3 regions of the Dehalococcoides sp. genome follow, and region 2 is predicted to be linked to each of the others. Evidence: riboswitches for the same ligand, from Rfam matches in the RefSeq annotation. Region 2 holds a riboswitch; each other region holds the start of a gene.
What was found. Region 2 has a riboswitch for cobalamin ahead of WC259_RS04680 (adenosylcobinamide amidohydrolase). Riboswitches for the same ligand answer to the same signal wherever they lie in the genome.

Region 1: linked by a shared signal. The riboswitch ahead of cobT (nicotinate-nucleotide--dimethylbenzimidazole phosphoribosyltransferase) and the one ahead of WC259_RS04680 (adenosylcobinamide amidohydrolase) in region 2 are both predicted to bind cobalamin.
Region 3: linked by a shared signal. The riboswitch ahead of WC259_RS02345 (ABC transporter substrate-binding protein) and the one ahead of WC259_RS04680 (adenosylcobinamide amidohydrolase) in region 2 are both predicted to bind cobalamin.

The regions. Positions count from the first base shown of each region.
Region 1 is NZ_JBAZDW010000010.1:8,312-11,585, forward strand. Features, by position in the region: gene cobS (adenosylcobinamide-GDP ribazoletransferase) at 1-686, opposite strand, end outside; gene cobT (nicotinate-nucleotide--dimethylbenzimidazole phosphoribosyltransferase) at 726-1,784, opposite strand; cobalamin riboswitch at 1,942-2,135, opposite strand; gene WC259_RS02320 (histidinol-phosphate transaminase) at 2,157-3,263, opposite strand; gene WC259_RS02325 (cobalamin biosynthesis protein) at 3,247-3,274, opposite strand, start outside.
Region 2 is NZ_JBAZDW010000027.1:795-4,068, reverse strand. Features, by position in the region: gene WC259_RS04690 (biotin transporter BioY) at 1-495, shown strand, start outside; tRNA gene WC259_RS04685 (tRNA-Val) at 543-619, shown strand; gene WC259_RS04680 (adenosylcobinamide amidohydrolase) at 654-1,418, opposite strand; cobalamin riboswitch at 1,530-1,669, opposite strand; gene WC259_RS04675 (hypothetical protein) at 1,732-2,154, opposite strand; gene WC259_RS04670 (zinc ribbon domain-containing protein) at 2,205-2,507, opposite strand; gene WC259_RS04665 (hypothetical protein) at 2,564-2,860, opposite strand; partial or broken gene WC259_RS04660 (4Fe-4S binding protein) at 2,862-3,274, opposite strand, start outside.
Region 3 is NZ_JBAZDW010000010.1:14,898-18,171, forward strand. Features, by position in the region: gene WC259_RS02340 (iron ABC transporter permease) at 1-280, opposite strand, end outside; gene WC259_RS02345 (ABC transporter substrate-binding protein) at 336-1,349, opposite strand; cobalamin riboswitch at 1,659-1,786, opposite strand; gene WC259_RS02350 (LOG family protein) at 1,956-2,585, opposite strand; gene WC259_RS02355 (class I SAM-dependent methyltransferase) at 2,727-3,274, opposite strand, start outside.

The DNA.
Region 1 (3,274 bases), on a different contig from region 2:
TCCCCGTTCAGACCACCCAGTCTGCGTTTGAAGAAAGATGCCAGATACATAACCAGCAACCAGCTCCCAAACATAGCCAGAAACCCTGCCCAGCCGCCTAAAACTACGCAAACTGTCAGGCAGAAAATAGTAGCACACCACAAACTGGCTTTGGCAGTTTCGCCTTTAAGCTCTTTGCCCAAACCCTGTGACCTGATATAGGGATACTTAACCACCGCATAGACCATAGCCCAGCGGCTGATTAACGGGAACAAAATAAGACCTGTGATAAAACTTTCCGAAGGCAGGCTTAGGACAGCAGAAAATTTTAAAAGCAAAAGGCATATTGCCGCCAGCACACCTATAGCCCCCACTCCCGGCAGGTGCATTACCTCCTGGGCGCGTTCAAATGACTTATGACCGGCGGCTATTCCGTCAAAGGTATCTGTCAGACCATCCAGATGTAAACCGCCTGTAATTATCACTAAGCTTATTATCAGCAAAGCGGCAGTCAATACATCAGGTAAAAAAAGGCTGAAAACCCAGCCCAAACCGACCAGTATCAGCCCGATAATCAAACCCACCAGGGGGTAGAAGCCGAGTGAGCGGGCAAAATCCAGCCGTGACTTCTCCCCCTGCCAGTCTTCTTTCAGCCAGGGTACAGGTATGTTGGTAAGAAAGCGGAAAGCCGCTAAAAATGAACCCATATATACATTTCCTTAACCCGGGATTATACCAGAATACACCTAACTTTGCTTTTCGGAAACCCCTGCATCTGCAAAGGAGGCCATCTCGTGCTGAATACGGTTAGCTGCTTCTATAATATTCATGGCAAGAGCCGCACCCGTTCCTTCACCCAGACGCATATCCATTTTCAAAATAGCATCCAGCCCCATATGCTCAAGCAGGATACGGTGTCCGGGCTCTACTGACTGGTGAGCGGCAAACATGAAGTCTTTTACCTGCGGGCAGATGGTATAAGCAATAAGAGCCGCCGCACCGGAGATAAAGCCGTCTACAACCACCGCCACTCTATTAGCCGCCGCACCCAGTATTACTCCTGCCAGACCGCCAATTTCATAGCCGCCCACTTTAGATAATACATCAATCGCATCTTTAGCATCAGGGTTATTCAGGGAAATAGCTTTGGCAATAGCGTTGCGTTTCAGCTTCATCTGCTCATCAGAAGCACCTGTACCGCGCCCGGTTACATCTTCAAGTGACCGCCCGGTAATAACAGAGCAGATAGCAGCAGACGGAGAAGTATTGCCAATACCCATATCACCGGTACCTACCAGATCCAGCCCCTTCTTGACCTCGGCGTTTACAATCTCTATGCCCACCTCAATAGCCTTTACAGCCTGTTCACGGGTCATAGCCGGGCCATGAACCATATTGTTGGTACCGGGTGCAATATTCCGGTTAATTATATTCGGGTCTGCAGCCATGGGAGTAGCCACACCTAACGCAACTACCACGTTACGCGCCCCTACCTGCCGGGAAAGGACGTTTATGGCTGCACCGCCATGAGCAAAATTTTGCAGCATCTGGACAGTTACTTCTTTCGGCCAGTTGTGAAACTTTTCGTCAATAATGCCGTGGTCACCAGCCATGGTTATAATGGCTTTTTTGGCGGTTTTTGGTTTGGCATCACCCTGAATACCTGCCAGTTGCACCACAATAGCTTCCAGTTTGCCCAGAGAACCCTGTGGTTTGATCAGGATATCCTGATGTGCCTGAGCCTTGACCATGGCTTCTTTATCCAGCCCGTATATCTTTGCAAGTGTTGCGTTTAATAGTTCCATATTTTTAAAACTCCTTTATAAATAAATTGGGTTAATATATATCCGGTTTTGCACTTCAGGCTATGCTCAGTTTGTCCTCCTCTGGCGCCTGCCCAAATAAAAAAGGGGCTGGCACATCTCAAAATATCTTCAAGATGAGCCGGCCCCTTTACCATCAGGTATCCGGTTTGGTGGTAACACGTCTTCTGGCTTCCGGATTATCCCCCGGTTTCACCCTTCCCATCAGAGTACTACTCCAACAGTGGTTGCACAAAAAGTGCTTTAAAGAAACCGAAGTCCCCAGTCACAGCGGCGGGACCGCCACGGATTCAAACCGTGTTCCGTTTGTTAATCACCATTAAAAACTATATCAGACAAAACCCTGCCAGTCAATCAGGCTGGATAAATCTCAGACTTACTTTTTAATTCAACACTAACCTCAAGCAGGTGTTCACACTCACTTTGGGTACGGGGAGCTATACGCACGTATTGGGGCAGACCAAATGAAGTGCAGTCCCGCACCATCAACCCATATTTAAGGAATGCTGAACGAAAATCTGCAGCACTCCTTACCTTCAGCAGGAAAAAATTGGTCTCAGACGGAAACACACTGAAACCCAGCCTTATAAAACCCTGCATCAAATACTCTTTAGAGGCCTTTATCTTCTTTTCAGATTCCGCCAGATAGCTGGGATGACGCAGGCAAACCAGCCCTGCTTTTTGGGCAGCGGCATTCACGTTCCATGGGGGGCAAATCTTTTTCAGGTTGGCTATTATCTCTGCCGAGGCCATGCCGTAACCCAACCTTAGCCCGGCCAGAGCACAATCTTTGGTCATAGAGCGAATAACTATTAGATTGTCCGAATCAAGCAAATCTGCTGATTTCCAGCAATCTTCAGCAAAAGCTATATAGGCCTCATCCAGCACCAGCAGTGTATCAGTGCAGACATTCAGCACTTTTTCAATATCTGCTTTGGAAAGATAAACCCCGGTAGGATTGTTGGGATTACAAATAAATACCGCTTTGGGTTGATGTTTTTTAATAATGCGGCAGGTTAAATCCAAATCAAACTTAAAGCCGCTCTCTTCATCTGCCCACTGTTCAATTATGTCGGCACCGGCTACTTCCACCGCCAGTTCATACTCGCCAAAAGTGGGTTTAAGTATCAGCACTGTATCCCCCACCCCGAAATATGCCCCAGCCACCAGACGGATAACCTCCATAGAGCCGCTGCCTATAATCAGGTTTTCGGGTTTCAGCGAAAGCCTCCCCGCCAGATATTCTTTGAGTTCAGCAGACTCAGAGTCCGGGTAGCGGTCAATAACCAGAGAAGACAAAGCTTCTTTAAGTTCCACCGGTGCCGGATACGGGTTTGAGCTAACCGAAAAATCCATAACCGCATCAGGGCTTATACCCAGTTTTTTAAGCTCGGCATAGTTAGGGCCTCCATGGTAACATGGCTTTAGTTTTTCCAGCTGCGGTTTAGGCAATACGGGCAAAATAAATCACT
Region 2 (3,274 bases):
ATACCTGTTACTCTGCATACCTTTGCCATTTTGCTCACAGCTGTTTTGCTGGGACGATGGTGGGGGGGTGCGGCTGTTGCCATATATGCAGTGGCAGGTTGGGCAGGTATGCCTGTTTTTAACGGTTGGGGCGCCGGTATAACCGCTACTGCCGGTTATCTGGCGGGGTTTGTCATCCTGTCTCTTTTCCTTGGCTATTTTTCTGACAGATATATTCGGGCACGCAGTTTTACCACTATGTTTGGCCTGATGTTATTTGCGAACTTTGCTTTGGTATATATTCCCGGTCTTTTCTGGCTCAACTATTGGTTAGTCTCTGTTTTAGGGCAACCGGTCAGCTTTGCCGCTTTGCTTTCCATGGGGCTTGTGCCCTTTGTTGTAGGGGATATAATCAAAATAGGTGTTGCTGCCCTTATTGTTAAGGGTGTTACCCCTAAGAAAGCTCTTGGCACTGAACTGGATGCCCACAAAATGGCGGGCTGGAATATCTTCTAGGTCTTATTTGACGCTAAGATGCTAAGCTAGTAAAATATGTTTCTCTTGGGCGGTTAGCTCAGTTGGTTAGAGCGCAGCGTTGACATCGCTGAGGTCATTGGTTCGACCCCAATACCGCCCACCATCTTGTACAATAGACTAAAAGCAACAGCTATTCCCTAGTACCCCCGGCAGTTCCTGATAGCCTGTTTGACGGCTCTGGTGGTCGCTCTGGCCATCATCTCACCCAGTTTGGTATGCCCGCCTACATAAGTGTATTTGCCCCCTGTACCTGATACAGTAATTATCTGGTCTGTACCCGTACCGGTTGCCTGCCAGTCTGGGTGGGCTGCACTCCGTATATCCAGTTCCTGCAGGGCTACGTTCTTGGCCTCGGTCAGGGTTATATATGAAGATGCAAGGGTGGGTGTCTCAAGGCTTGAGCCGGTCAGCAGGATAACATTAATCGTGCCTATCTTCTCAAACTTGCCGTTACGCTCTATGCCGCTGGCTTCGTCACAGCCTATCCGCATGGCATTGGTCTTAACTCCGGCGGTGGCAAAGGCCAATACCCAGAATTCCTCATAGGTTTCTTCCGCCCAGGCTATATTGTCCTGGTCTACCCCGGTGGACAGGAATGAGACATTATCCAGGTCTGTATCGTATCTTTTGAGGACTTCTTCCAGTACTACCGAGTAGGCTGTTTGCCAGTCTGCCGAGTTGTCATGCATAAAGTCCCAGAGTTCGGGGGGGATATGGGTATTGAGTATATACCTGGCCTTGCCCAGCCCGGTGCGGGTGGAGAGTATATTCCTTTCCTCCGGCAGTTCTATAACCAGAGTATTAGTGGATACTCCCAGAGCTTTATGATAGGCAATACCTGCTCTTACCCCGTGGAAGCAGCCCAGCTCTTTATAAGTATCTGTCTTAAGTTCTTGTAACACCTTGTTCCTCCAAATTTGGCTTGATTCCCCAGCCCCTTAAAAAACAGCCCCCTCCCAAAAACAGGAGGGGGCTAAATCTCTTTAACTCCGCACCTGTCTTCCGTAACCACCGGAATGGCAGATACCTGAAACAGGGCGCTTTACTGGCTGGTGGTTTCCCACTCACAGTAGGCGGTACTGCTCCGGTTTTGCACCGGATTTCTGTTCCCTTTAACCCTATCAAAAGGGGAGCTTCAGGTAAGTACTTCTATTCGTTTATTAATCAAAAACTGCTTTATGATGTCTGTTTGTGCTTTCAGGTATATTCGGTTTCTCACTCACTTATTACAAAAGGCAGGCTTAGTCTCTCCCAAAAATCTATATATATGTTCACGTGATATTCACCCGGTATAAATCCTCCTGAAGGTGCTTGTAACGTTAGTTTGATGGGAAACTGGGCATGCAGATTATCCTCTATCTGTATAGGATCCAATTGGCTGTCTCGAAACCAGCGTACGTTCAGGGTCTTGCAGCACATATCATCTGACAGAGAGAAGACCAAATAAATTGCCTTAGCAGATGACGGAAATATATTACCCGTAACAATCGGTCGGGCATATGGGTCCAGTGTATCAGTGACATCGGCTTGGGTGACTAGCAGCCCTAGGTCAGGGCAGGCATCCGGTATCACCTTTTCCGTTTTAGGTTCACCGCAACCGCAGCAGGTGATAGCCAGCAATATACATAGTGCAAGCAAGGCAGATTTCATTTTTACAAACCGGTTCAGTAAAAAGTTAAGTATCATATTCAGGCTTGGGCTGATTTCGCAGCTCTTTCAGCCAGTTTATCTTGGGCTACCTTTAATAGCCATGCATTGGGATCAAGACTTTTATCTTCGTTTAAGCGCCTCTCGGCATAATGCATCTTTTCATCAGCGCTGTCCTTAAATTTAACCAGGTTAGATGTTTGGTTTTTCCACGAAAAGCCGGACACCACCCGCTGAGCTCTGCCGCCGCAACCGGGACAGCAGTCAACCGGGCTATCATCCGGTTTGCCTATTTTCTCATAGGTGCTCTGGCAAAACTGGCATCTGAATTCATATAAAGGCATTTTCCCTCACTTATGTCAGCGGCGCGGTGTTTAACCGCACCGCTGAATACTTTGATTTATTTTGCCTGGCGTCTGATTAGCTGGAAGGTAATAAGGGTAAGAACAATACTTAGTATGAACAAAACACCCCAACCGAAGAGGGCACCCTGAACAAATACCATACCTCCCAATTCTTCGCCCATCTGGGCTCCAAGCCATGAAAAACCGACAATCCATAACACGCCGGCCACAAGCAGCATGGCCCAGTGCCACCATTTAACAGCTTTCCCGTACCCTTTGGCTACGGAATATACTGCCCAGGCTGCGGCTGCCAGACCCAGTCCCATTAGTACATTTAAAAGCATCATCCACATATTACTTCACCCCCATCGGAGTATTAACGAAACTACTGACATATTCATTGGTAGTTATCCATTTCGGAGGTTCGTAGACACCTTTATAGTTAGGAGGATTGAGATCATCTGCATAATTTTTGGGATAGAGTGTCCGCTCAGCCCAAATAGCCACATTCTGGGATGTGCCGGTAGCGTCATGAGACAGAACTTCGCGTACAAAGCGATGTACCCAGGTATTCTTCTTGGTCCACGGGCATACCGAGATACAGGCACGGCAACCCATAGGTCCGGCTCCAAGGTTCCAACCGTCGCGGCATTTAGCCAGATTGGTGCAGAAGCGGCGCAAACCATAAATCTCAAAGTCCGGCTGGTCAGCATAGCTGATAGCCTGGGTAGGACAGACCTGAGCGCACAGTTTGCAGCGGCTGCAGA
Region 3 (3,274 bases), on a different contig from region 2:
CAGCCAGCAGCACTCTGGGCAAACGGATATCCCAAATAATAGCCTGAGTATTTACGGTCCAGTCAGGGCTAATATGTACGAAAGGAATTTTTGAAATCAAGATAGCTATAGTGGTAAAAAATGGCACTTCAACTGAGCCGAAGGAAATAGCAAAAACAGCCGCCACAAGCAGCAAACCAAACAACCCGGCCATAGCAAAAATCCGCCCCCTCCAATGGGGGTGCAAACCGCCGGGAACTGCCGGACAGTTTTCCTTATTCAGATTTGTATTTACACCCATTCTTACCTGCAAAACTGTGGGGCAGGTATATTACCTGCCCCACCTGAATTCTATATCAGCTGATAGCTCCAAATATTTCAGGGTGAAGCATCTTGGCCAGTTGTTCGAGAGCCTCTACAATTCGGGGCCCGGTACGGCCGATAAGGTCTGTGTTTATACTATATATATTGCCATTGATTCTGGCATCAATATTAGCCAGACGGGGTTCATCCTGTATAAACAGCAGCGGCGCATCAGCCCCGGAACCCATTCCAGTACCAACCACTACCACTTGGGGGTTAGCCCCCAGCACTGTCTCCAAACCAATAGTCGGATAGGCTTCGGCTGAATCAGCAGTAATACTAACGCCTCCGACAGCAGTAATCAAGCCTGTTATGAAGGCAGTAGAACCAACGCTCATAAGAGGTTCATGCCAAACAATGTATAAAACACGCGGTTTCTGACTTTCAGACAGATTTTTAACCTTGGATGTTACTGCATCTATACGGGTCTGCATACTGTCCACCAGTGAATTGGCTTTTTTAACCTGATTCAGACACTTTCCGATAAGCTCAATAGATGCCAACACATCTTCCAGATTATCCGGGCTGATAGCTATTACGGTGAGACCCAGCTGTTCAAGCTGAGGAATAACTGTTGATGCATGAATATTGGAGGCCAGAATAATATCAGGTCCAATGGCAGTCACTGCTTCGGCATCCACATTTGAAAAACCGCCCACTTTGGGTTTATCTTTGGCGGCTTCGGGGTAATTGCAATAGGTAGTCACACCCACCAGTTTATCTTCAAGACCCATAGCATAAATAGTTTCGGTATTGCTGGGAGAAAGAGAAACTATGGTCTGAGGTTCAGACAGGATAGTTACGATTCTGCCAAGTTGATCTGTCACCGTCAGCGGATAAGTCACTTCAGTTACAACCGGGTTTTCGTCATCAGGATTGGTATCGTCTGCAGTTTTACAGCCACCCACCAGACCTAACAACAAAACCAAGCTTAAGAAGACACCGGCAACAGTAGTACCCAGCCGGGCACTCTTACTGTTAAGTTTCATATTTATATCATCCAGCATAACTGCTCCATTCATTTTTAATATTGAAAACAGGGGCATCGGGCAAAGCGTTTTCCTCTTACAAATTCTTCTGCATGGCCATACCTCCTCTTACCGCGGAGAGCCTTTTAGAACGAACCTTGAGGTTCTGACTTGGAGCATTTGCCCCTTACAGCAGGCGGTACTGCGCCGGAATTTCACCGGGCTTGCACTCAAAGTTCTAAGGCCCTTTTAGTTGTATTTACATTTTGCCAGGTGCAAAAAAATACCTCTGCCTCATCGGACAAAGGTATTTCAGCCATTTTAAAATGACTCCCCTCCCTATTCCGCGGAGTGCCTGGTAAACGGGGTTCTGAGGTTCTGGCTCCCGGAAGTATTCCCTCCGGTTACAGCAGGCGGTACTGCGCCGGCTTCACACCGGTCTTGCACTCATAGCTACCCCGTTACATATTCAACTAAAATTTAGTTTACTCCAGTATTTTTGATTAGTCAATACATCAGCCATAAATTGTAAGATTTTTTTGGCAGTTATATCAGGAAAATCACTTTTGCAGACCAAAAGAAACCCCCGTATCTTACAAAAGAAAACGGGGGGGGTAACTAAATTCATTTCGGGTCGGGGGTCAACTAGCCGTCGGATACGCCATCGGGGTCATTGTTCTCCAGCAGGCGTTTATGCTTGGGGAGAATACGCTCCCGATAAACTGCTTCCAGTATGTCCAGCAATTTGTACGGGTCTGATTCATAGTAAACGCGGGCACCGGTTTCCTTGTCCACCATGGCAATAATCTTGTCCAGATGGTCAGCAATGCCGCCGCTTCCCCGCAGTACCCCTATAACTTTGCCTTCGTCGTAAGCTATAGCAAACTCACCCAACGTACCGGACCGCCCTCCGGCAAATATCACCACGTCACAACTGCGGATATTTTCAATCTCCCGTCCCATCAGACCTGACCCGGTATAGATAATAGCATCGTAACCACGAGTGGGAGAGTGGTATTTTTCTACATGTTCTTCCAAGTTCAGGGCGGGGGAAATACCTACTACTACCCCGCCTTCTTCTTTAGACCCCAGAACGGTTTCATGGGGCATTCCGGGGCAGGCACCGGTAATAAGCACATGTTTGCGCTTGGCTATGCAGGCACCCAAACACCGTAAACTTTTTTTGGTTTCGTCAGTCATAGTCCCACCGGCTGAACCCATAACCCCTATTGTCATCTGGGGGAAAGGCGGAATTACCCTGGTTGATTTCGTCATTACTCTTGCTTCTCTCTCTAAGGTTTAACAATATATATAATAGCAAACCATTCGACCCTAATAAACAGGCTCATCTCAATCAATAAACCAGCCGCAGTTTGTAAGTCTGCGGCTGTTGAAACTTGTTTTAGAATTACCGGATTATTTTATCTTGCGGGCTACGACGGCAATCTCAGGTGAACCTTCCCAATAAACCGCCCCGGCAACATCAGAAAATATATCCGCCACCTCAAACCCTTTTTCGGCCAACTCATGTTTAAGCTCTGCCACACAGAAATACTTCAGCCAGTTGAAAACCTGCCATTCCCTATCCGCCTCTATAAGGGTGTATTTATCCAGCACCACCTTTTCAAGCGGATATTTAAAGGTGTTTATGAAGCCGAAATAATCATTGTCTGACCAAAAACCATCCATCAGGCGGTATTCATAACCAGCTGTTTCAGCCCGCCCTTCATAAGCTGAGAGAGAAAACACATCCAGTAGTATATTCCCGTCATCCTTCAGGCATTTGTTCCAGACTGAAAGAAGCTGGCAGCGCTGGGAAGGGCTCAGGGCACAGTAATCACAATAAATAAGGGCTATCAGGTCAAACTGCTTCGGGGTGGCAAACTCAAGGTAATTTTGTTCTATATAATGAATATCCAGATAGTGGCTGGCTGCAAAATCACGGGCATAACTGATAGAACGGC